DNA from 2 places in the Sneathiella sp. genome. Region 1 is predicted to be linked to the other one. Evidence: riboswitches for the same ligand, from Rfam matches in the RefSeq annotation. Region 1 holds a riboswitch; the other holds the start of a gene.
The links. Region 1 has a riboswitch for glycine ahead of gcvT (glycine cleavage system aminomethyltransferase GcvT). Riboswitches for the same ligand answer to the same signal wherever they lie in the genome.
Positions count from the first base shown of each region.

Region 2: linked by a shared signal. The riboswitch ahead of V7723_RS14895 (L-serine ammonia-lyase) and the one ahead of gcvT (glycine cleavage system aminomethyltransferase GcvT) in region 1 are both predicted to bind glycine.

Region 1 covers NZ_JBALWD010000007.1:3,932-14,236, reverse strand. The annotation lists gene V7723_RS05495 (AtpZ/AtpI family protein) at 1-195, shown strand, start outside; gene V7723_RS05490 (F0F1 ATP synthase subunit A) at 257-994, shown strand; gene V7723_RS05485 (F0F1 ATP synthase subunit C) at 1,049-1,273, shown strand; gene V7723_RS05480 (F0F1 ATP synthase subunit B family protein) at 1,326-1,817, shown strand; gene V7723_RS05475 (F0F1 ATP synthase subunit B family protein) at 1,817-2,302, shown strand; gene gcvPB (aminomethyl-transferring glycine dehydrogenase subunit GcvPB) at 2,412-3,986, opposite strand; gene gcvPA (aminomethyl-transferring glycine dehydrogenase subunit GcvPA) at 3,983-5,323, opposite strand; gene gcvH (glycine cleavage system protein GcvH) at 5,323-5,697, opposite strand; gene gcvT (glycine cleavage system aminomethyltransferase GcvT) at 5,720-6,829, opposite strand; glycine riboswitch at 6,895-7,000, opposite strand; glycine riboswitch at 7,004-7,092, opposite strand; gene V7723_RS05450 (hypothetical protein) at 7,191-7,616, opposite strand; gene V7723_RS19755 (CDGSH iron-sulfur domain-containing protein) at 7,794-8,033, opposite strand; gene ispH (4-hydroxy-3-methylbut-2-enyl diphosphate reductase) at 8,199-9,146, shown strand; gene thrB (homoserine kinase) at 9,147-10,112, shown strand; gene V7723_RS05435 (hypothetical protein) at 10,134-10,305, opposite strand, start outside.
Region 2 covers NZ_JBALWD010000028.1:47,601-57,905, forward strand. The annotation lists gene boxB (benzoyl-CoA 2,3-epoxidase subunit BoxB) at 1-1,240, shown strand, start outside; gene V7723_RS14855 (cupin domain-containing protein) at 1,252-1,563, opposite strand; gene V7723_RS14860 (GNAT family N-acetyltransferase) at 1,642-2,196, shown strand; gene V7723_RS14865 (glutathione S-transferase family protein) at 2,199-2,828, opposite strand; gene V7723_RS14870 (MFS transporter) at 2,896-4,173, shown strand; gene V7723_RS14875 (MFS transporter) at 4,282-5,559, shown strand; gene V7723_RS14880 (class I SAM-dependent methyltransferase) at 5,698-6,513, shown strand; gene speD (adenosylmethionine decarboxylase) at 6,694-7,116, shown strand; gene speE (polyamine aminopropyltransferase) at 7,116-7,970, shown strand; gene V7723_RS14895 (L-serine ammonia-lyase) at 7,972-9,444, opposite strand; glycine riboswitch at 9,499-9,593, opposite strand; glycine riboswitch at 9,597-9,684, opposite strand; gene V7723_RS14900 (hypothetical protein) at 9,843-10,202, opposite strand.

The sequences.
Region 1 (10,305 bases):
GGCCGGGCGTGGCGATTGTCAGTAGAAATTGTTGCGGCGATGGCGTTATGTGGCTGGTTTGGCTGGTTGCTCGACAAATGGTTGGACACAAAGCCTTGGTTGTTGTTGGCGTTTTTGATACTTGGTGCTGGTGTTGGGTTATACAACACGATAAAAGTAGCGAAGCAAATGAACGCCGGTAACTTTGATGAATAGGATACTGCCGGTTTTGGTAAGATCTTGATAGTTTTGAAACAGTAAAAGCGGGAACAGCAAAGTGTCGGCAGATCATAGCCCCCTCGCCCAGTTCGAGATTAAACGGTTGGTTCCGATGGAAATCGGCGGCCTCGACGTTTCTTTCACGAACGCCTCACTTTTCATGGTTGTTGCCATCGCGGCGATTACGTTGTTTCTGACTTTAAGCATGCGCGGTCGGTCAATGGTACCCACCAGAATGCAATCGATGGCAGAGCTCAGCTATGAATTTATTGCCAACATGATCAAAGACAATGTGGGTTCTGAAGGGCGGAAATACTTCCCCTTTATTTTCACGCTCTTCATGTTCGTGCTGTTCTGTAATCTGCTGGGTATGATCCCGTACACCTTTACGGTTACCAGTCAGATCATTGTGACATTTGCCCTTGCTGCTGTGGTGTTTGTCGGCGTTACAATCATTGGAATATTGAAACATGGGTTCAAATTTCTGACATTCTTTGTTCCCAGCGGCGTCCCGTTTGTATTGCTGATTATCTTGGTCCCGATTGAAGTAATCTCCTATTTTGTTCGCCCCATCAGTCTTTCTGTCCGGCTTTTTGCAAATATGCTTGCCGGTCATACGCTTCTGAAAGTGTTTGGCGGATTTGTAGTTGGACTGGGTATCTACCTCGGGTGGTTGCCGCTCGGGTTTATAGTGGTTCTGACAGGCCTGGAATTCCTTGTCGCCTTCTTGCAGGCGTATGTGTTTGCCATCTTGTCATGTCTGTATCTTAATGATGCGCTTCATTTGCATCACTGAGTAATTGTTTATTTTCAACGTTAAAGTTGTTCTTGTTTTAGAAGGAAGAATATCATGGAATTAGAAGCCGCAAAAATGATCGGTGCCGGCCTTGCTACTATCGCCCTCGCAGGTGTGGGTGTTGGAATTGGTAATATCTTTGGCTCATATGTCTCCGGCTCATTGCGCAATCCAGCTGCTGCACCAAAAGTATTTGGTAACGTTTTGCTCGGCTTCGCATTGACAGAAGCTGTTGCACTGTTTGCGTTGGTTATCGCCTTCTTGATCCTGTTCGGTTAATCGACACTTTTTCGTCGATCGATATCTGAACCCCTGGATTTGAGGACCGGTTATGCCGCAACTTACAATAGCAGATTTTCCGCCCCAGCTTATTTGGCTCGCGATTACTTTCGTCGTCTTGTATTTCTTGATGGCAAGAGTGGCTATTCCACGCATTTCTGATGTATTGGAAAACCGTCAAAATCGCATTGCCACTGACTTGGAGGAAGCGAGAAAGCTAAGCGACGATGCAGATAGTGCAAAAGCGGAATACGAAGCCGCTCTTGCCGATGCACGAAGCAAAGCACACGGCATCGTTGCTGAACTGAAAGCCACCATGGCCAAAGAACAGGATGCCAGCAAAGCCGAACTTGATGCAAAACTTGCCGTCAAGGCGAAAGAGGCAGAAGCCGGTATCAATGCCGCAAAAGACGCCGCACTTAGCCATGTTCGGGATATTGCTTCCGAGACTGCAAAAATTGCTGTTTCAAAACTCGTCTCGATCGATGTATCTGATGCAGATGCAAATGCCGCCGTCGCGTCTAGCATGAAGGGAACCGCATAATGTTCCAAGATCCCGCCTTTTGGGTGGCCATTGCCTTCCTTGGTTTCATTGCTCTTATCACATACCTCAAGGTCCCTGCTATGGTGACCAAGCAATTAGATGAGAGAGCTGTCAAAATCAAAGCGGACCTTGACGAAGCACGGAAACTCCGTGAAGACGCCCAGGCTTTGTTCGCCGATTTCCAACGCCGGCAGCGTGAGGCCCTTACTACGGCGGATGAAATCGTCGCACGGGCGAAAGAAGATGCGGAAATTCTCAAGAAAGAAAGCATCGCTGAGCTCGAAGTTTCTCTGAAACGCCGTCAGGAATTAGCTGAATCTAAAATTCGTCAAGCTGAAGAAAAAGCTGTATCTGAGGTCCAGAGCATAGCCGTTGATGTTGCCATCGCGGCTGCATCCAAGCTTATGCAAGATGGTCTCAAGGATCAAAAATCCGATGCGTTAGTTGACCAGTCCATAAAAGATTTGGGATCGCAGCTAAATTAATCGAAACGAATTCGAATATTAACGGCCTCGCTCTTGCGAGGCTTTTTTTATGCGTAAAAAAGCCCCGCTAAAACTAGCGGGGCTTAAGTTTGCAGCATTTCCAGGGAGGTTAGGAGGCTGCAGAAAGAGTTTGAGAATCTTCTTCTGGAATCCAACGTAGGATGGGGTTACGTGCGGCACCCGTTTCATCGAGCCGACGACGGGGTGCGAAAAGAGGCGCCTGCGCAAAATACGCGTCCTCTCCATTATGGGCCTTGTTCAGTAAATGACGCATCGCCCCGATAAACTGGTCAAGAGTCTCACGAGATTCACTTTCCGTCGGTTCAATCAACATTGCGCCATGAACAACCAATGGGAAATACATCGTCATCGGATGATACCCTTCGTCGATCATCGCTTTTGCCAAATCGAGAGTTGTCACGCCAGTATCTTTTAAACTGCTGTCGTCGAACAAAGCTTCATGCATACAGATACCATCAAACGGAGAATGCAGCATGTCATTCAAACCAACACGAATATAGTTGGCATTGAGGACAGCATCTTCGGCTATCTGGCGCAATCCATCTGCACCATGGCTTTGCATATAAGCCAAGGCCCGAATAAACATTCCCATTTGCCCATGGTATGTTTTCATCCGGCCAAAACTCTTTGAGGCTTCTCCTTCAACATGTTCAACAAAATCAAATCCATTCTCTCCATGTGTCACAAACGGTATTGGAGCAAAAGCCGCCAAAGCTTCTGACAAAACAACCGGCCCGGAGCCCGGACCGCCTCCGCCATGAGGCGTTGAGAAGGTTTTATGAAGGTTTATATGCATTGCATCTACGCCAAGATCACCAGGACGTACACGCCCCAAAATGGCATTCAGGTTCGCGCCATCACAATAGAAGTAGGCACCGACTTCATGCACCATATCCGCGATCTTTTTCACATCAGTTTCGAAAAGCCCACAAGTATTTGGATTGGTCAGCATAACACCAGCAACGTCCGGTCCTAACTTCTCGGCGAACGCCTCCATGTCCATCCGGCCATCTTCTCGCGCCGGCACAGACTCAACTTTATACCCGCAGAGCGCCGCGGTCGCTGGGTTCGTACCATGCGCCGATTCAGGAACGAGTATCCGCTTGCGGGCCTCTCCTTTCGCTTCGTGGGCAGCCCGAATGGCCATAACACCACACAGCTCACCATGGGCACCCGCTGCCGGGGACATGGCCACGGCAGGCATTCCCGTGATGGTCTTCAGCCAATGGGCCAGATCATCAATCAGTTCGAGCGCGCCTTGGACAGTACTTACCGGCTGCATCGGGTGAAGATCACCCAATCCGGCTAACCGGGCCACTTTTTCATTAATCCGTGGGTTATGTTTCATTGTACAAGATCCAAGCGGATAGAAACCAGAATCGATAGAGTAATTCTGCCGACTCAACCTCACGAAATGACGAAGTACTTGTGGTTCCGATAAATCAGGAAGTCCGATCGGTTTGTTTCGAGCAGTATTTCCCAATCTGCTTTTCACCTGTTTTGGCTCAGCCATATCAACGCCAAGTCGCCCTGGAACACCTTGTTCGAAGATTAGTGGTGTTTCCAGATCTAATGCCTTGTTACCAGTAAAAGTATCCGTTGCCGAATTATCCTGCTCAGTAGTATTCGGACGTGTCGGTCTGCCTTGATTGTTCAGCATCAGAGAATCTCCTTCAACGCAGAGATGAGTTTTTCTATGTCACTGGCAGCGCAGGTTTCCGTGACAGCGACCAATAGTAAATTATCGACATCGGCATTGGGAAGAAGCCTTGCGACCGGCACGCCTCCCAAAATGCCTTTGTCCGCCAGTTTCTCGACAACATCGCTCGCATTGGCAGACAACCGGAGTGTAAACTCGTTGAAAAAGGTATCATTAATAACTTCCACACCCTCCAACGCATCAAGCAATTCTGCGGCTGCCACTGCTTCACCATGATTAATCTCCGCCAGTTTTGCAAAACCGGTTTCGCCCAGCAAGCTCATATGGACAGTAAATGCCAAGGAGCACAAACCTGCATTCGTACATATATTGCTTGTCGCCTTTTCTCGTCTGATATGTTGCTCCCGAGTGGACAGCGTCAGAACAAATCCACGCTTTCCATCCTGATCGACAGTTTCCCCGCATAACCTGCCGGGCATTTGACGGACATATTTCTGACGCGTTGCCAGCAAACCAACATAAGGTCCGCCAAAAGACAGAGGAACACCGATTGACTGTCCCTCGCCTGCAACAATATCAGCCCCCATTTCACCAGGAGACATCATAGCACCCAAGGAGACAACTTCATTGACGACGACGACAAGCAGAGCGCCCGCGGCGTGGCATTTCTCAGCTAGGGCCGTTAAATCTTGCACCCGGCCAAAAAAGTCCGGGTTCTGCACGACAACACAAGCAATGTCTTTTCCAATATGAGCCTCGAAGTCTTCGGGGCCTTCTAAAACAGGCGAAAGTTCCATCGCTTCAAATTCTGTAAACTGCAAGGTTGTTCGAGTTACATCACGATAATGAGGGTGCAAATTGCCTGACAAAATCGCTTTTTTACGCCGCGTTACGCGGCAGGCCATTAAGACTGATTCAGCACAAGACGTCGCACCATCATACATTGACGCGTTCGCCACTTCCATTCCGGTGATGAGAGCCACCTGCGTTTGGAATTCGAACAAGGCCTGAAGCGTTCCTTGACTAATTTCCGGCTGATAAGGTGTATAAGCCGTTAAAAACTCAGACCGCTGGATAACGTGATCCGCGACGGACGGGACGTGATGTTGATAAGCGCCAGCACCCAAAAAGCACGGGGCTGAATAAGGCGATAGATTCTTACCTGCAAGCGTACGGAAGTTTTTCTCAACATCCATTTCACTGGCATGTAATGGTAAATCCAGCAGTCCATTTAAACGCGCTTCCGCAGGTATATCAACGAAGAGATCATCTACAGAACCAACGCCAATTTCTCCCAGCATTTTTACCCGTTCTTCAGCGGTATGCGGCATATACCTCATCAATCGAGTCCTTCAATATATGTTTTATAGGCGTTTTCATCCATCAGTCCGTCAATTTCCGTCGGATCAGAAACCTCGATTTTTGCGAACCATCCGCCGCCATTTGGATCCTCGTTGACAAGTGTTGGCGCATCCTCCAATTCGCTATTGACGGCGACAACAGTACCGCTCACGGGTGAGTATACTTCCGACGCAGCTTTCACACTTTCAACGACAGCTAATTCGTCTCCCTTGCTTAAATCACTCCCGACTTCCGGGACTTCAACAAAGACGACATCGCCCAACTGCTCCTGTGCATAGTCGCTGACGCCAATCGTCGCCACTTTGCCCTCTAGTAAAATCCATTCGTGATCTTCAGTATATTTAAGTGCCATAATTCCATTACTCCAGTGCTAGTTAATCTCTGTAATATCGTTGTTCGATAAATGGCATTTTGACGACTTTTGCAAGTCGTGCTTTGCCGCGGACAATCAGGTTAATTTCTGTACCAATGGCGGCAAAACCAAGCGGGACATACCCCATAGCTATCGGCATCTGCAACGACGGAGAAAATCCACCCGATGTTACTTCGCCAATAATATTGCCGTCCAAGTCAGCTATTTCAGTATGCTCTCGTGCCGGAGCTCGACCTTCGGGAACGAGGCCAACACGTTTCATTTCCGGTTTGTTGGCGATTTCCGCTTGCATGACAGCCGCACCCGGAAAGCCACCTTCCAGCCGCCGACGTTTGCTAATAGCCCAGATCAGTCCTGCGGAAATAGGCGTCGTGCTTTCGGTCAAATCATGTCCGTATAGACAAAGGCCGGCCTCGAGCCGCAACGAATCCCGGGCTCCGAGTCCCACTGCAGATACACCATCATGGTCCAGCAATTTACGTGTCAATTGAACAGCCTGCTCATTGGGAATGGAAATTTCATAACCGTCCTCCCCCGTGTATCCCGAGCGCGTCACGAAACATGGAACACCGTCAATGTTAATTTCTTGATAGCTCATAAAGGACATAGAGGCGACTTCTGGCGCCATACTGGATAATATTTCTGCGGCTTTGGGTCCTTGAAGAGCAATGAGCGCTCGATCTTTCAGTTCCGTCACGGTGGCTTTCCCGGCGAGACCGTCTGTTAACAACTTGATGTCTTGCTCTTTACAGGCCGCATTTACCACAACGAAAAGATCATGCTCTCGCCGAGTGACGATGAGGTCATCAAGTATGCCGCCTTCTTCATTCGTCAAGAAGCTATAGCGCATATCGCCGGCCCCTAATGCCTGAATATCTCCAGGAATCAAGGCTTCGAGTGCGGCAGCTGGATTTTCGCCCGTAATGACCACTTGCCCCATATGAGAGACATCAAACAGGCCCGCAGATTCTCGAGTCGCAAGATGTTCTTTCAATATACCGTCAGGATATTGGACCGGCATATCATAACCAGCAAACGGGACCATTTTGGCGCCGAGTTCCACATGTAAATCGTAAAGGATTGTTTTTTCAGTCGCCGAAGTATCACTCATAATTCAATCTCAGTTCAGGTCAAGGGTTGCTACGCACCGGCATTTCCTATGCTGGCAGCAGCCCCCTCTGTCCTATAACCTGAGAGATTTGACGAAAGACGACTAACATTTGTAGTGCCGTCCTACGCTTACCCCTTCGGTGAAACCGCAACCGCGATTTGCTTTCCAGAGTTTCATCCCCCTGCGGTCCGGTTGCCTGAGAGTTTCCGGGGTGGTTGCTCCTTCGGCGACAGTTTATGCACTGTCTCTCCCGCTGGGATCGTCTGAATGTATCAAGGATAATAGAGATCGAATACTAAGAGTCAACTACCTTGAAATTCGCCTTTAAATAACCGGTGGCGTTATATCTTTCCGGAGAAAGTCAGTTGACTGACGACCTCTGCTTCAACTTCAGTTGCTCTTCCGTAAGCTGGAACCCCAGGATAATAACATAATCACCGCCCGTTTTAATTCCCGTAAGCGGAATCCGTTGCTCCATTTCTTCCTGGACCGCGCCCCGTCGCTTACCTTCTGCTATCTCAATAGGACTGTAGAAAATTTCCTTTGCAATGATTTCTCCTGTTTTTTCTGCAATTGCGATAAAGAACGGAAACTCTTCGATCTGGCTTTCCGCTGCGGGCCCCTTGATTGCGCCTATCCGCAGGATGAGCTCCACGACAACAGCGGTTTCATCATCTACATACTGACAAAGACCGCTCACCGGCGCTAAAACGCCTTCAAAACGAACATCTACCAGGTCGCGCCCCTCACCTTCTCGGAAAATCGTTATGCTATCTGTACCAGGCAAGACCTCCAATCGGGGGCACGGTAAAGGAGGTTTCGACTTGCCGAAAACATCAAAGACACTGGTCTCAACCGACCCGCTGCATGAAATTATAGAAAGAGACATGACTGAAATAATTAGCCATCGACATTTTCGGAAAATTTTGAGCATGAAAAAATATGTCACCAAGAAAGATCTTCACTAAATTTTGTTGTGGGTACCATCGCAAAGCGGATTTGATCCACTCTTTTTACAGCCGCAAAAATATATGGTTTTTGCCGTGTCAGATGAAAAGGGAAAAGGCTTAAAATCAGTCGTGCTGTGGGATCCATCGCAAAATGGTTGCTTGGTACTTAGTCCGCATGAGCACCAAAAGTACTTTTTTCCCTCTTCCACATCAACTTTAAAAGGGGCCTTTTGCGCTATCTTCGGCTCGGTCATAATAAAATTCCTCGTCCCAAACTGGCATTCTGCCTTAAACTATTGTAATACTCCGGCAAATCTAAGATGTACCGTTGTATTTAGCAAGCGACGGTATTTAAGTAATTGTCTACTTGATCAGCTCCGACACCTTTTGAACCAAGTAGTAAAAGCAGAGAGCACCTTATGGAACGAGCTAAACGAACTTTACTACTCGCTGCCCCAAGGGGCTTTTGCGCGGGGGTCGATCGTGCCATTCAGATTGTCGAGCGTGCTTTGGAAAAATACGGCGCGCCTGTTTATGTACGGCATGAAATTGTTCATAATCGTTTCGTCGTCGAGAGCTTGGAGCACAAAGGGGCTGTTTTTGTAGATGAACTCTCAGATGTTCCCAAAGACGTCCCGGTCATTTTTTCTGCACATGGTGTCGCAAAATCTGTCCCGCAAGAGGCTGAAGGCCGCCAAATGTTCTATATCGATGCGACGTGCCCGTTAGTGAGCAAAGTCCACCGTGAGGCAGAACGTCATGAAAAAGATAATCTAGAAGTAATATTGATTGGTCATCGCGGCCATCCAGAAGTCATCGGCACAATGGGCCAATTGAAAGAAGGCAAAATTACCCTGGTAGAAACCGCTGAAGAAGCTGCGGCTTTCACGCCAAGGCAAAAAGATAAAGGGTTGGCATATCTGACACAAACGACGCTTTCCGTAGATGAAACCAAAGATATTGTCGATATATTGAAAGCCCGATTTCCGGAAATTCAGAGCCCTAAAAAAGAAGATATCTGTTACGCGACGACAAACAGACAAGCGGCAGTAAAAGTGCTTGCCCAAAAATGTGATGGCTTGCTCGTTATCGGTGCACCGAATTCTTCAAATTCCATGCGGCTTGTTGAAGTCGGCCAAAAATCTGGCTGTTCGACAGTTGCTCTTGTCCAAAGAGCGACCGATATTCCTTGGAACAAACTGGTGGACTGTGAAACCGTTGGAATTACCGCAGGCGCGTCCGCACCGGAAACGCTTGTTGAAGAAGTCGTCGCCGCTTTCGCTGAGCGATACACCATTCAGGTGGAAGAAATAGTGACGCAAAAAGAACAAGTCGTTTTTAAAATGCCACGCGTTCTGGAGAACTAAATGGCGGTCTATACTGAAATTTCCGATGAAGATTTGGACGGTTTGCTCGATCAATATGATATTGGTCAAGCTTTGTCTTGCAAGGGAATTGCTGAAGGCGTGGAAAACTCGAATTACCTGCTGCATACGGAAAAAGGCTTCTATATCCTGACTTTATATGAAAAGCGGGTTCATAAGGAAGATCTACCGTTTTTTCTTGGTCTTATGCAACATTTGGCCTCAAGTGGTTTTATGTCCCCAAAGCCCATCCAGGCGAAAAATGGAGAATTCCTACAAGAGGCCGCGGACCGACCTGCCGCAATCATTGAATTTCTTGATGGTCGTTCCGTCAAGCGAGCCTCCCCACAACATTGCGGACTGTTAGGCTCTGCCTTAGCGCAATTGCATACAGCTGGTAGTGATTTTAAGCTTTCACGTAAAAATACGCTTTCGATAGAAAGTTGGCGGCCGTTATTTGACGGCTGCCAATCCGAAAATCCGGTTGAACTAACACCACAATTACTTTTAGAAATAGAATGCGAACTGCAATATCTTGAAGAAAATTGGCCGTCAGATCTTCCGAGCGGCGTTATTCACGCTGATTTGTTTCCTGACAATATCTTCTTTCTCAATGACAATGTCAGCGGTGTCATTGACTACTACTTCGCCTGTAATGATTTTTTCGCTTTCGATCTTGCCATCTGCCTGAACGCCTGGTGTTTTGAAACTGACGGCAGTTTCAATATTACTAAGGCCCGTAAACTGCTCAATGGCTATCGATCTATCCGCCCGTTCTCCAAAGAAGAACTAAGTTACCTACCGCTTCTATGCCGCGGTGCCTCGATCCGTTTTTTCCTGACACGTTTATATGATTGGCTGAACCAAGTGGATGGCGCGTTGGTGAAACCAAAAGATCCTTTTGAATATTTGAAGAAATCTCAGTTTCACAGACTGGTAAAGACGGTTTCAGCCTACGGTTTGGATTAGTAATTTTCCAGGTGACAAGACTCAGTCAAAAAGTGAATCGATTTCATCTTGCGAAATCTCGTGCCCCTCGGGCCGTGGACCATTAAGTTCTATATCATCATCGAGTTGCACTGCCTGCTTGACGATGTCAACTTCTTCCAGTTCGCCTTCCCCGCCAAGAATGCCGATCATGGCGCCGACCCGTTCTTCAACA
Region 2 (10,305 bases), on a different contig from region 1:
GGCAACTTTCGGGGCGGTCAAAATGCCGGACTACCGCTGGGGTATATTTCTTGCGGATCAAGTAAATGATCGGACCATCGGATTTGGTGATGATTTCGGAAAACCGGTCTGGCAACAAGTCCCAGGGGAATATCGCTCCATCTTGCGTCGCCTAATTGTAACACAAGGAGATACGGAGCCGGCGTCTGTCGAACAACAACGCTTGCTGGGGCTTACGTGCCCTTCCTTATTTGATTTACGCAATTTATTTCAAGTGAATGTAGAAGAGGGGCGACATCTTTGGGCAATGGTCTATCTGCTGCATGCTTATTTTGGCAGGGATGGTCGGGAAGAAGCCGAAGATTTGCTGATGCGCCATTCCGGAAGTGAAGATAATCCTAGGATACTAGGGACCTTTAACGAACCAATTAGCGACTGGTTATCATTTTTCATGTTCACGTATTTTACCGATAGAGACGGAAAGTATCAGTTGAAATGTTTGGCAGAATCCTCTTTTGATCCTTTGGCGCGTACCTGCCGTTTCATGCTGACGGAAGAAGCACATCATATGTATGTCGGCGAAACGGGGATTAGTCGTATCGTCAAACGCACTATCAATAAAATGACAGAGCTCAAGACAGATGATCCGGCCACTTTGCGCAAAGCTGGCGTCATCGATTTACCTTTACTACAAAGATATGTGAATTTCTGGTTTTCCTCCTGTATGGATTTATTTGGAGCGGAGATTTCATCTAACGCGGCTATAAGCTTTGCGAACGGCATTAAAGGCCGGCCAGATGAGAAACAATATGAGGACCATATCGCGAAAGACACCAGTTTGGAGCTTGAGGTTCCAGACGATAAAGGCGGCGTTCGCTTGGAAGAAATTGCGGTACGAAGCGCGGTTAATGACCAGGTGAGAAATGCTTATATCAAAGATTGTCAGGTCGGCGTTACACGCTGGAACCGATTAATCAAGAAAGCAGGATTTGATTTCGAAATTGCACTACCCTCCAACCGCTTTCGCCGTAACATAGGTGCCTGGGCGGGCCAAAGTGTAACCCCAAAAGGGGATTACCTGTCAGAAGAAGAATACCATAGACGGCATGACGAGTTTTTGCCGTCAGATGATGACCGGACATATGTCCAGAGCCTAATGCAGCAAGTAACCGAACCCGGAAAAATGGCGGGCTGGATTGCGGCTCCGGATCGCGGCATCAACAATATGCCTATTGATTACGAGTATGTGAATTTGAAGTAATGCGCCGCAATTCAGATACTACCGTCCGTTTCTATTACTAGTATACGGGCGGTACCAATGGGAAAAGCCTTGTGTTCGTCGCCCGCCTCAGCATGGAATATTTCACCGGCTTGTAAGGAAAATATCTTTTCCTTCGATGCTTCACGAACATGCATATTGACTGTGCCTTGAAGCACCACAAATACTTCGGGACCATCATTAATATGCCAAATATATGGCTCATCCGTCCAATGTAGCCGGACAGAGGCATTCTTTATTTTCTCGATATCCATTGCGTCCCAGGCTTTGTCACCGATAAAATCCGTTGGCTTTATTACGCGCATATCTGCTTTCCTTTTTTATCGTTTTCTTGTTTGATATGACGTATTCGAAAATGTGTGATTTGCCAAAGGATATTTGCCATGATTATCGAAACTGAAAGGCTTCGATTGCGCCCGTTTCGTGAAGCTGATTTTCCAGTCATTACCGCTTATGCCACCGATCCTGTATTTTACCAATACCTCCCTATTGAGGAACAAACAGAAGAAACCCTTCGCATTTTTTTCGCCGAGCGAATGGCTGACCAAGAGCAAAAGTCGAAAACAAGGCGGACTTTTGCAGTTGCCCTAAAAGCGGACGACAGGATTTTTGGGACTATCAGACTTGGCATCTTTGACGAAAAGGAACGATTTGCCGATATCGGTTATGCGATGGATCTTGCCCGGCAAGGGCATGGGTTTATGGCTGAAGCTGTGCAGCGGGTGCTATATTATGGCTTTTTGGAACTTGATATGCTGCAAATATGGGCAACGGTCGATAAAGAAAATTCAAGATCCTGGAAACTTATGGAGAGCTTGGGCATGCGGCGCTCAAGCGGATTGCCGTTGGGATTGGATTTTCCCTCCGGATTTGAGCAAGATTTTGCCTACAGCATTTCAAAAACCGAATTTACGCAGTCGAAAACTAGTGAATACTAATCTTAGAAATTAGGCCTTGATTTCACCGTGCTTTCACGTTTCTTGATACTGCCCCACCATCGCGACAGTTTGGGGTAATCAGATAGCATAGCGCGTCCTTCTTTCGTGACCGTAAAACAATCCATCATCGGGACAAGATGTGCATCGGCCAAAGAATAAGTATCTCCAACTAAAAACGCGTCATCACCCGAAATATTTTCAATTGCAGCAAGAAAGCGGGCCGAATTTTGTAGCCCTTGTTGCAATATTTCCGTATTTGTCGTTTCTCCGGAAACGGGCTTTTCTGAACTTTCAACATAAACCTGCCAAACAAGCGGCTTATACCCATAGTTGTCAATCACTGCCACTATTTGTCGCATTCTGGCTCGCCCGATTGCATCGCCCGGCAACAATGTTGGATTCGGAAAACGGTCTTCCAAATATTCGGTGATAGCCCGTGTTTCGTATAGAACCAGATTATCGTGTTGTAGAACAGGAACACGCTTAAAAGGGTGCAATTTCAAATATTGAGGGGAGAGGTCATCTGCAAAAGGATTGACCTCTTCATGTTCACATTCAAGCGCCTTTTCCGTCACTATAATAACGGCGATCCGACCATATGCGCTTCTATGATAGTTGTATAATTTCAGCACGGTAATCCTTCACCAAGTTTTTGTCGGAAGTTGTCATTTCCAATAAGTCTTGGCTCTAGGATTTAATATGAAACATCAGACTTTTAATGTCAAATCCGCGCGACGAACAGCCCTTTCAGGTGCCATTGGAAGCGTCATGGAGTGGTATGATTTCGCGATTTTTGTTTATCTAGCCCCAGTTATCAGCAGCCTTTTCTTTCCGTCTAAAGACTCAGTTGGTTCGCTAACAGCCACTTACGCAATTTTCGCTTTCGGTTTTATATCACGACCGTTCGGTGCCTTTGTCTATGGCCATATCGGAGATAGTATGGGGCGTAAACCGGTATTAATACTGTCCGTCGCAATGATGGGAGGCGCAACATTTTGTGTCGGTTTGTTACCGACCTTTGATCAACTTGGCCCAATGGCTGTTGTTGCCCTTATTGTTCTTCGTATATTTCAGGGGTTTTCTGTAGGCGGTGAATTTCCAGGTTCAACGGCATTTATCATTGAACTTTCGCCCCCTGAAAAGCGCGGGTTTTTTGGTAGCTGGATTGTTAGCGGTAGCGGAATTGGATTTCTTATTGGATCTGCATCTGCTGTCTTTACGGCTTATATATTGGGTCCAGAAGATTTAGCAGACTGGGGATGGAGAATTCCCTTTCTGGGCGGAGGAGTTATAGCGATTGTTGCCTATTACTTTCGATCTGGCATCGACGAAACCCATCAAAATAAAGAGGCCGTCGCTGACAAAGGAAGTCCGTTGCTCGTCGCATTTCAAGAGCACTGGTTGGATATGCTCCGAGTAGGAGGGCTGGCTTTGACGGTCAATGCTGGTTTCTACCTGATGTTTGTCTACGCAATCACGTATTTGACTAATAACCTGCATCTTTCTGCGACCTCAGTGATGGGAATAAATACACTATGTCTTCTTGCAATCGCCTTTTGCCCTCTTTGTTTTTCAATACTGAGTGACAAAATCGGCCGCAAACCGATATTACTTTTTGGAACCATCAGTATACTGTTACTATCTTGGCCGCTCTTTTGGCTTTTAAACCACAACAATTTGTACTTCGTCTTTTTTGGGCTTTTTGGTTTTGCCGTAATATTTTCGATGGTTTTTTCGATTAATCCGGCAGTTATGGCGGAGATACTTCCGCATAAAATCCGAGTTAGTACCTTGTCGGTGGCCTACAATTTGACTTTAACCTTCTTCGGCGGAACTGCGCCCTTAATTGCTTTGTTTCTGGTGACTTGGACTGGAAGCGAGTTCTCGCCGGTATATTATTTGATGGGCCTCTCGATCGTTAGTTTGGTGACAATATTTTCGATACCGGAAACAGGTGGTAGAAAATTGCGAGATTAAGTGGATTTTCATGTTGTGTATATTATCCTTTGTCACGCGATTTTTGCAGCCAGCTTTTCACTTTTTATGATACTTAAATTTAGAACGATTTTTATATGGGAGTGACGAATGACGGCCGCGTCATATAATACTAAGTATGTGAGGCGAACAGCCTTTTCCGGAGCTGTCGGCAACGTTATGGAATGGTATGACTTCGCCGTCTATGCCTATTTGGCGCCCGTCCTCAGTAATTTGTTTTTCCCATCTGACGACGCTTTTATATCCCTAATGGCAACATTTGGCACGTTCGCCGCGGGATATGTTTCTCGGCCTTTAGGCGCGATAATTTTTGGGCACATTGGTGACAAAATGGGGCGAAAGCCGGTTTTGATACTTTCTGTTGTTGTAATGGGAGGTGCGACAGTGGGTGTCGGCCTGCTGCCGACAACTGAACAAATTGGGATCTATGCCGCCGTTGCTCTTGTGTGTTTACGTATTTTTCAGGGATTGTCTGTTGGGGGTGAGTATACAGGATCGGCAGCATTTGTTGCCGAACTTTCGCCCCCGGAAAAACGAGGATTTTATGCAAGTTGGATTTTCAGCGGCAGTTTTTTCGGTTTTCTCTTGGGCTCAGCTGTTGCCGCTATTTTTACTAACTTTATAGATGAAGCGACGCTAAATGGATGGGCATGGCGTATTCCTTTTATAGGTGGCGGCGTCATTGGCATAATGGCGTTCTATTTTCGATCGCGCATAGATGAACCAGAAAGCGTTAAAGAAAGAACCGTTGTAGACGGAATTCCTTTACTAGTTGCCTTACGCGATCACTGGTTGGATATGCTCCGTATCGCCGGACTAGCTGTTACAGTGAATGTAGGATTTTATCTTATGTTTGTTTATGCGATTACGTTTCTTACAAATAAAGTGCATCTTTCCAACATAGCAGCGATGACAATAAATACCGTTTGTCTGGTATTTGTCGCGGTATTTTTGTTGGGATTCGCTATTCTCAGTGATAAAGTCGGCCGAAAACCTGTGCTGCTTGTTGGAACGTTTGGTATTTTGTTTCTTTCTTGGCCCCTATTTTGGTTGATGGATCACCATAACATTGTCTATGTATTTTTCGGGCAATTCGGCTTTGCCGTTCTATTCTCGATGGTGTTTTCTGTTAACGCCGCGGTTATGCCAGAAATTCTTTCTCGTAAAGTTAGAATTAGCGCTTTATCGGTCGCCTATAATGTAACCTTGTCGATATTTGGCGGTACGGCGCCAATCGTTGCGCTGTATTTGGTTAATCGAACCAATGACGATTTTTCACCGGTATATTATCTAATGGGCTTGGCGGTTCTCAGCCTGGTAGCGATATTCTCCATATCGGAAACGGCGGGAAAAAAGCTTCGAGATTAGTTCATGGTAGATTGATACAAACATCATACGTATCTGAAACAAATGAAATTTGTTTTCCTGTATTCAGACAACAAGCTGCAACATAGCTCCCCTAAATTTACGTCTAGTTACGGAATAACTTTAGATGGAGAATGTATCATGATCGCGACACAACCAGACTACACGGCAATTAAAACTAAACAGCAGGCAACTTGGGGCTCTGGCGATTATGCCACGGTGGGAACCACACTTAATATCGTTGGAGAGCAGCTTTGTGAGGCAATGGATCTGCATTCCGGCCAAACTGTCTTGGATGTTGCTGCCGGAAATGGAAACGCTACTCTAGCGGCCGCCCGACGATGGTGCGAAGTAACTTCGACGGACTATGTTGAGTCTCTTCTAGCGCGCGGGAAGGAGAGGGCGGACGCAGATCGGCTTGAAGTGGCTTTCCAGCAGGCTGATGCTGAAGAACTTCCTTTTGAAACCGGAAGTTTTGACGCGGTCATGTCAACCTTTGGCGTAATGTTTACACCAAATCAGATGCAGTCCTCCTCGGAAATGGCACGGGTATGCCGTTCGGGTGGAAAAATCGGCATGGCCAATTGGACACCCGAAAGTTTCATTGGCCATCTTTTCAAAACGATCGGAAAACATGTGCCGCCGCCAGCTGGAGTTCAATCACCAGCCCTTTGGGGAACTAAAGATCGTTTGGCTGAAATGTTTGGTGAAAGTGCAACAACGATAGAAATTACTTCTCGCCTGTTTAATTTTCGGTACCGATCAACTGATCATTTTTTGGATGTTTTTCGCAATCTATATGGCCCGGTTCACAAGGCTTTCAGTGCGCTGGATGCCGCGAGCCAGGAAGCTCTTACAAGGGACATAACAGGTCTCGTTGAAACCTTTAATGTCGCGACAGATGGTACAATGATCGTTCCGGCGGAATATGCGGAAGTCGTCATTACCAAAAAATAGTCATTTCAATTTCAAGATAATGGGCTCTGGGAGAAAATATCCCGGAGCTTTTTACTCATATTGCGGCACATGATACTGATCTCTAAAGCGTACTTTTTTCTTGCATGAATTTGGCATCTCCCGCATAACGCGGCACCTGAGGTTATGGGTGGTTTATCGTAAGAAATTGGGCGAAGTTTGATGAGAGATACTCTCGAGAAAATTGATATAAAAAGCGAGCAGGCGGATGAACGTCTTGACTACTTTGTTCACAAAGACGGACTGGTTTTCGCAGGTACGCATCTTATTGTCGATTTATGGGGCGCTAAAGGCCTCAATGATTCGGATCTCATTGAATCAACATTGCGACAGTGCGCCGAGATCGCCGGCGCAACTATCCTACATTTCCATATGCATGCTTTCGAACCCGATGGGTTGTCGGGTGTTCTGGTACTCGCAGAAAGCCATATAAGTTTCCATAGCTGGCCTGAACGTGGATTTATGGCTTTGGATATTTTTATGTGCGGGGAGACAGATCCTCATAAAGCAATTCCGGTTTTAAAAGAAGCGTTCGAGCCGCAGACACTGCAGCTTAATGAATTGAAGCGGGGGATAGTAAATTGATGGAGCTGTTTGACGAGGGACTACACTCAGGCGTCAATTTGGCGTTGGATGTGGAAAATGTTCTCTATCGCGAAAAGACAGAATTACAAGACTTGATGATTTTCGAAAATAGTCAGTTTGGTCGAGTCATGTCGTTAGACGGGGCTATTCAAACGACGGAAAAAGACGAATTTATTTATCACGAAATGTTCGTTCATGTGCCAGTTTTTGCCCATGGTAACGTCAGGAAAGCATTAATTATTGGCGGGGGTGATGGCGGCGCGGCGCGGCAGTTTATGAAACATGATGGCATAGACGTCACCTTGGTCGATATTGATCGAACTGTGATAGAACTCAGTCAGAAGTTTATGCCGAGTATTTCAGGAGGCGCTTTCCAAGATCCGCGATTGAATGTCGTCATTGCGGACGGCTGCCAGTTCGTAAAGAACACAGATAAAAAATGGGATGTGATTGTCGTTGATAGTACAGATCCGCATGGCCCAGGAGAGGTCTTGTATACTGAAGAATTTTATTCAGATTGTAAGTCGTGTTTGTCCGAGGGAGGCATCATCGTAACACAGAACGGCGTACCCTTCGTTCAGGAGCCCGAGCTTCGGTCAAGTTACGATCGTCTGAATTCGCTGTTTTCGGATGTGAGTTTTTATCTGACAGCTATTCCAAGCTATGTTGGTGGCGCAATGGCTTTCGGTTGGGCTACAGATGATATAGCGCTTCGTAAATCGGCACTGTTGGGTTTAACCAATCGTTATGTGGAGGCCGGGATAGAAACGGACTACTACACACCTGAAGTGCATCAAGCGGCTTTTTCTTTGCCCCTGCATATTCAAAGGATGCTCACGAAGGACATTGCCTAGATCAGCATTCGACGACGTTTACAGCCAGCCCGCCCTGCGAAGTTTCTTTATATTTACTGAGCATATCGATACCGGTTTGACGCATGGTCTCAATAACCTCATCTAACGAAACCACGTGTGTACCGTCACCAGATAAAGCAAGCCGCGCTGCATTGATGGCTTTCATTGCCCCCATTGTGTTCCGTTCGATACATGGAATTTGAACCAATCCACCAATCGGATCACATGTCAGTCCTAAATTATGTTCCATGCCGATCTCTGCGGCATTTTCAACCTGCTCATTAGAGCCACCGAGGACTGCGGTTAGAGCACCAGCGGCCATGGAACAGGCTACACCAACTTCACCCTGGCATCCCATTTCCGCAGCGGAAATGGAGGCACGCTTTTTGTAAATTGCACCAATGGCCGAAGCTGTCAGGAGAAAATCCCGGCTGCCTTTTTCCGTAGCGCCGGGGCAAAAGCGTTGATAATATTTGAGGACTGCCGGGATGACGCCAGCCGCACCATTTGTGGGCGCAGTGACGACACGACCTCCCGCAGCATTTTCCTCATTAACAGCTAAGGCATATAAATTAACCCAGTCAAGAACAGTTAAAGGGTCGCGAGATGCCCGCTCTGGGTTTTCCATCAAATCCCTAAATAGCTGGTGGGCGCGACGTTTTACTTTTAGGCCACCCGGCAGGATACCTTCCGTTTCACATCCCCGCCGGATGCAATTGATCATGGCCTCAGTAACCTGGTCCAGAAATTCAAAGGTTTCTTTTTCCTTTCGCCAACAGGTCTCATTGGCGAGCATAATTTCGGCGATCGTTAATCCTGTTTCCTGACCGATCGCGAGTAATTCCGCAGCCGAGGTAAAAGGGTGGGGGAGTTGAATATTATGGCCGCGTGTTTCCGCCCGATCTCCCTCATCATGGGAAACCACATATCCGCCACCCACTGAAAAATATTCTTTTTGCAAGAGCAATTCGCCTTCGGCTGAAAATGCAGAAAACCGCATACCGTTGGCATGCTCGGGGAGAACCTCTTCTTTTAGGAATAGGAGGTTGTCTTCTTCATAAAACGGGATTTCATGATGGCCATCCAATAGGATCTTGTTGTATTCCCGAATTTCAGCAATGAGCGGTAAGACGTCTTCAGGATCTATTCCGGAGGGGCGAGCGCCGCTGAGTCCGAGTAAAATAGCGTGATCTGTCGCGTGACCGTGCCCGGTAAGGGCGAGGGAGCCATAGAGTTGAACCAGAACCCGATTGGTTGTATTCATGTGGGCTTGTAAAGTAAGTTGCTCAACAAACCGCTTCGCGGCCCTCATTGGCCCGACAGTATGTGAGCTGGAAGGGCCGATCCCGATAGTATAAAGGTCGGTCACACTGATATTGACATTTAGCTGTGATGTCGGATCCGAGGTTTTTGCCGGTTTAGAAGGCACTACTGGTGTTACGTTTCCAAGACCGCTTTTAGGTAAACTATTCATTTTGGCACCCCTTCTCCGTCCGGTCAAAACGACCAGCTCGTTAAACGATGCCCCCTCTGTCCGGGTACCTGAAAGATTACACCAGATCGTAAGTCTGGTTTACCTCTTCGGTGACGTGCAAGATTTTCACCTACACATACTCTCCAGAGCCTTCCCACCCAACGGTACTTTTTGCCTGAGAGTTTCCGGGGCGGTTGCTCCTTCGGCGCTGGCACGGCCAGTCTCTCCCATTGGGTAGATAAAGGTAAAATATAACAGTTTCTTTATCGAAACAAACCATAGACAGATTGGATTGGCATCTGTCAAGTTTCCTTTATACGGATGATCAGATTACCCTTGTCCTGCGGTTGCGCGACACTGCAGGCGACGGTATATACTTTACGCTCGCCATTTGTACGTCAACGGCTACCGTATTTAAGCACCCATAACGGTAGTAGTGCCGCAACATCAGCGCTTTTTTCATCAAGTTCGATAGCCGTTGTCATCATATTGTTGTTAAGGCGCACAATATGGCCATTAAACCGGCACATCTCAACCGACCCGACAGGTCCAAAGATTCCCTCAATCGGCATTTCTGTTTCGTAACCAGGTGGAATGCCATTTAGAAGTAGGCCACTTAAAGACCAGTTCTCGGTCGAATATTTTTTGCCCTTAATTTCAACGCTGAGGGTTGGATTGGAAACGCGAAAAGCGTCTCTTTTTTCGAATCGGTCCGGGGCAGTTTCGTTTTCGATATATTTTACTTCTGTCTGCAGCACTTGACTCTCCTGAGCATAGATTGATTTGCTGATATGTATAATGCAGCCTTCATGCCAAATATCTGTGGTGCCGGATTAACGGTAATAATGGCGGAAATAGTGG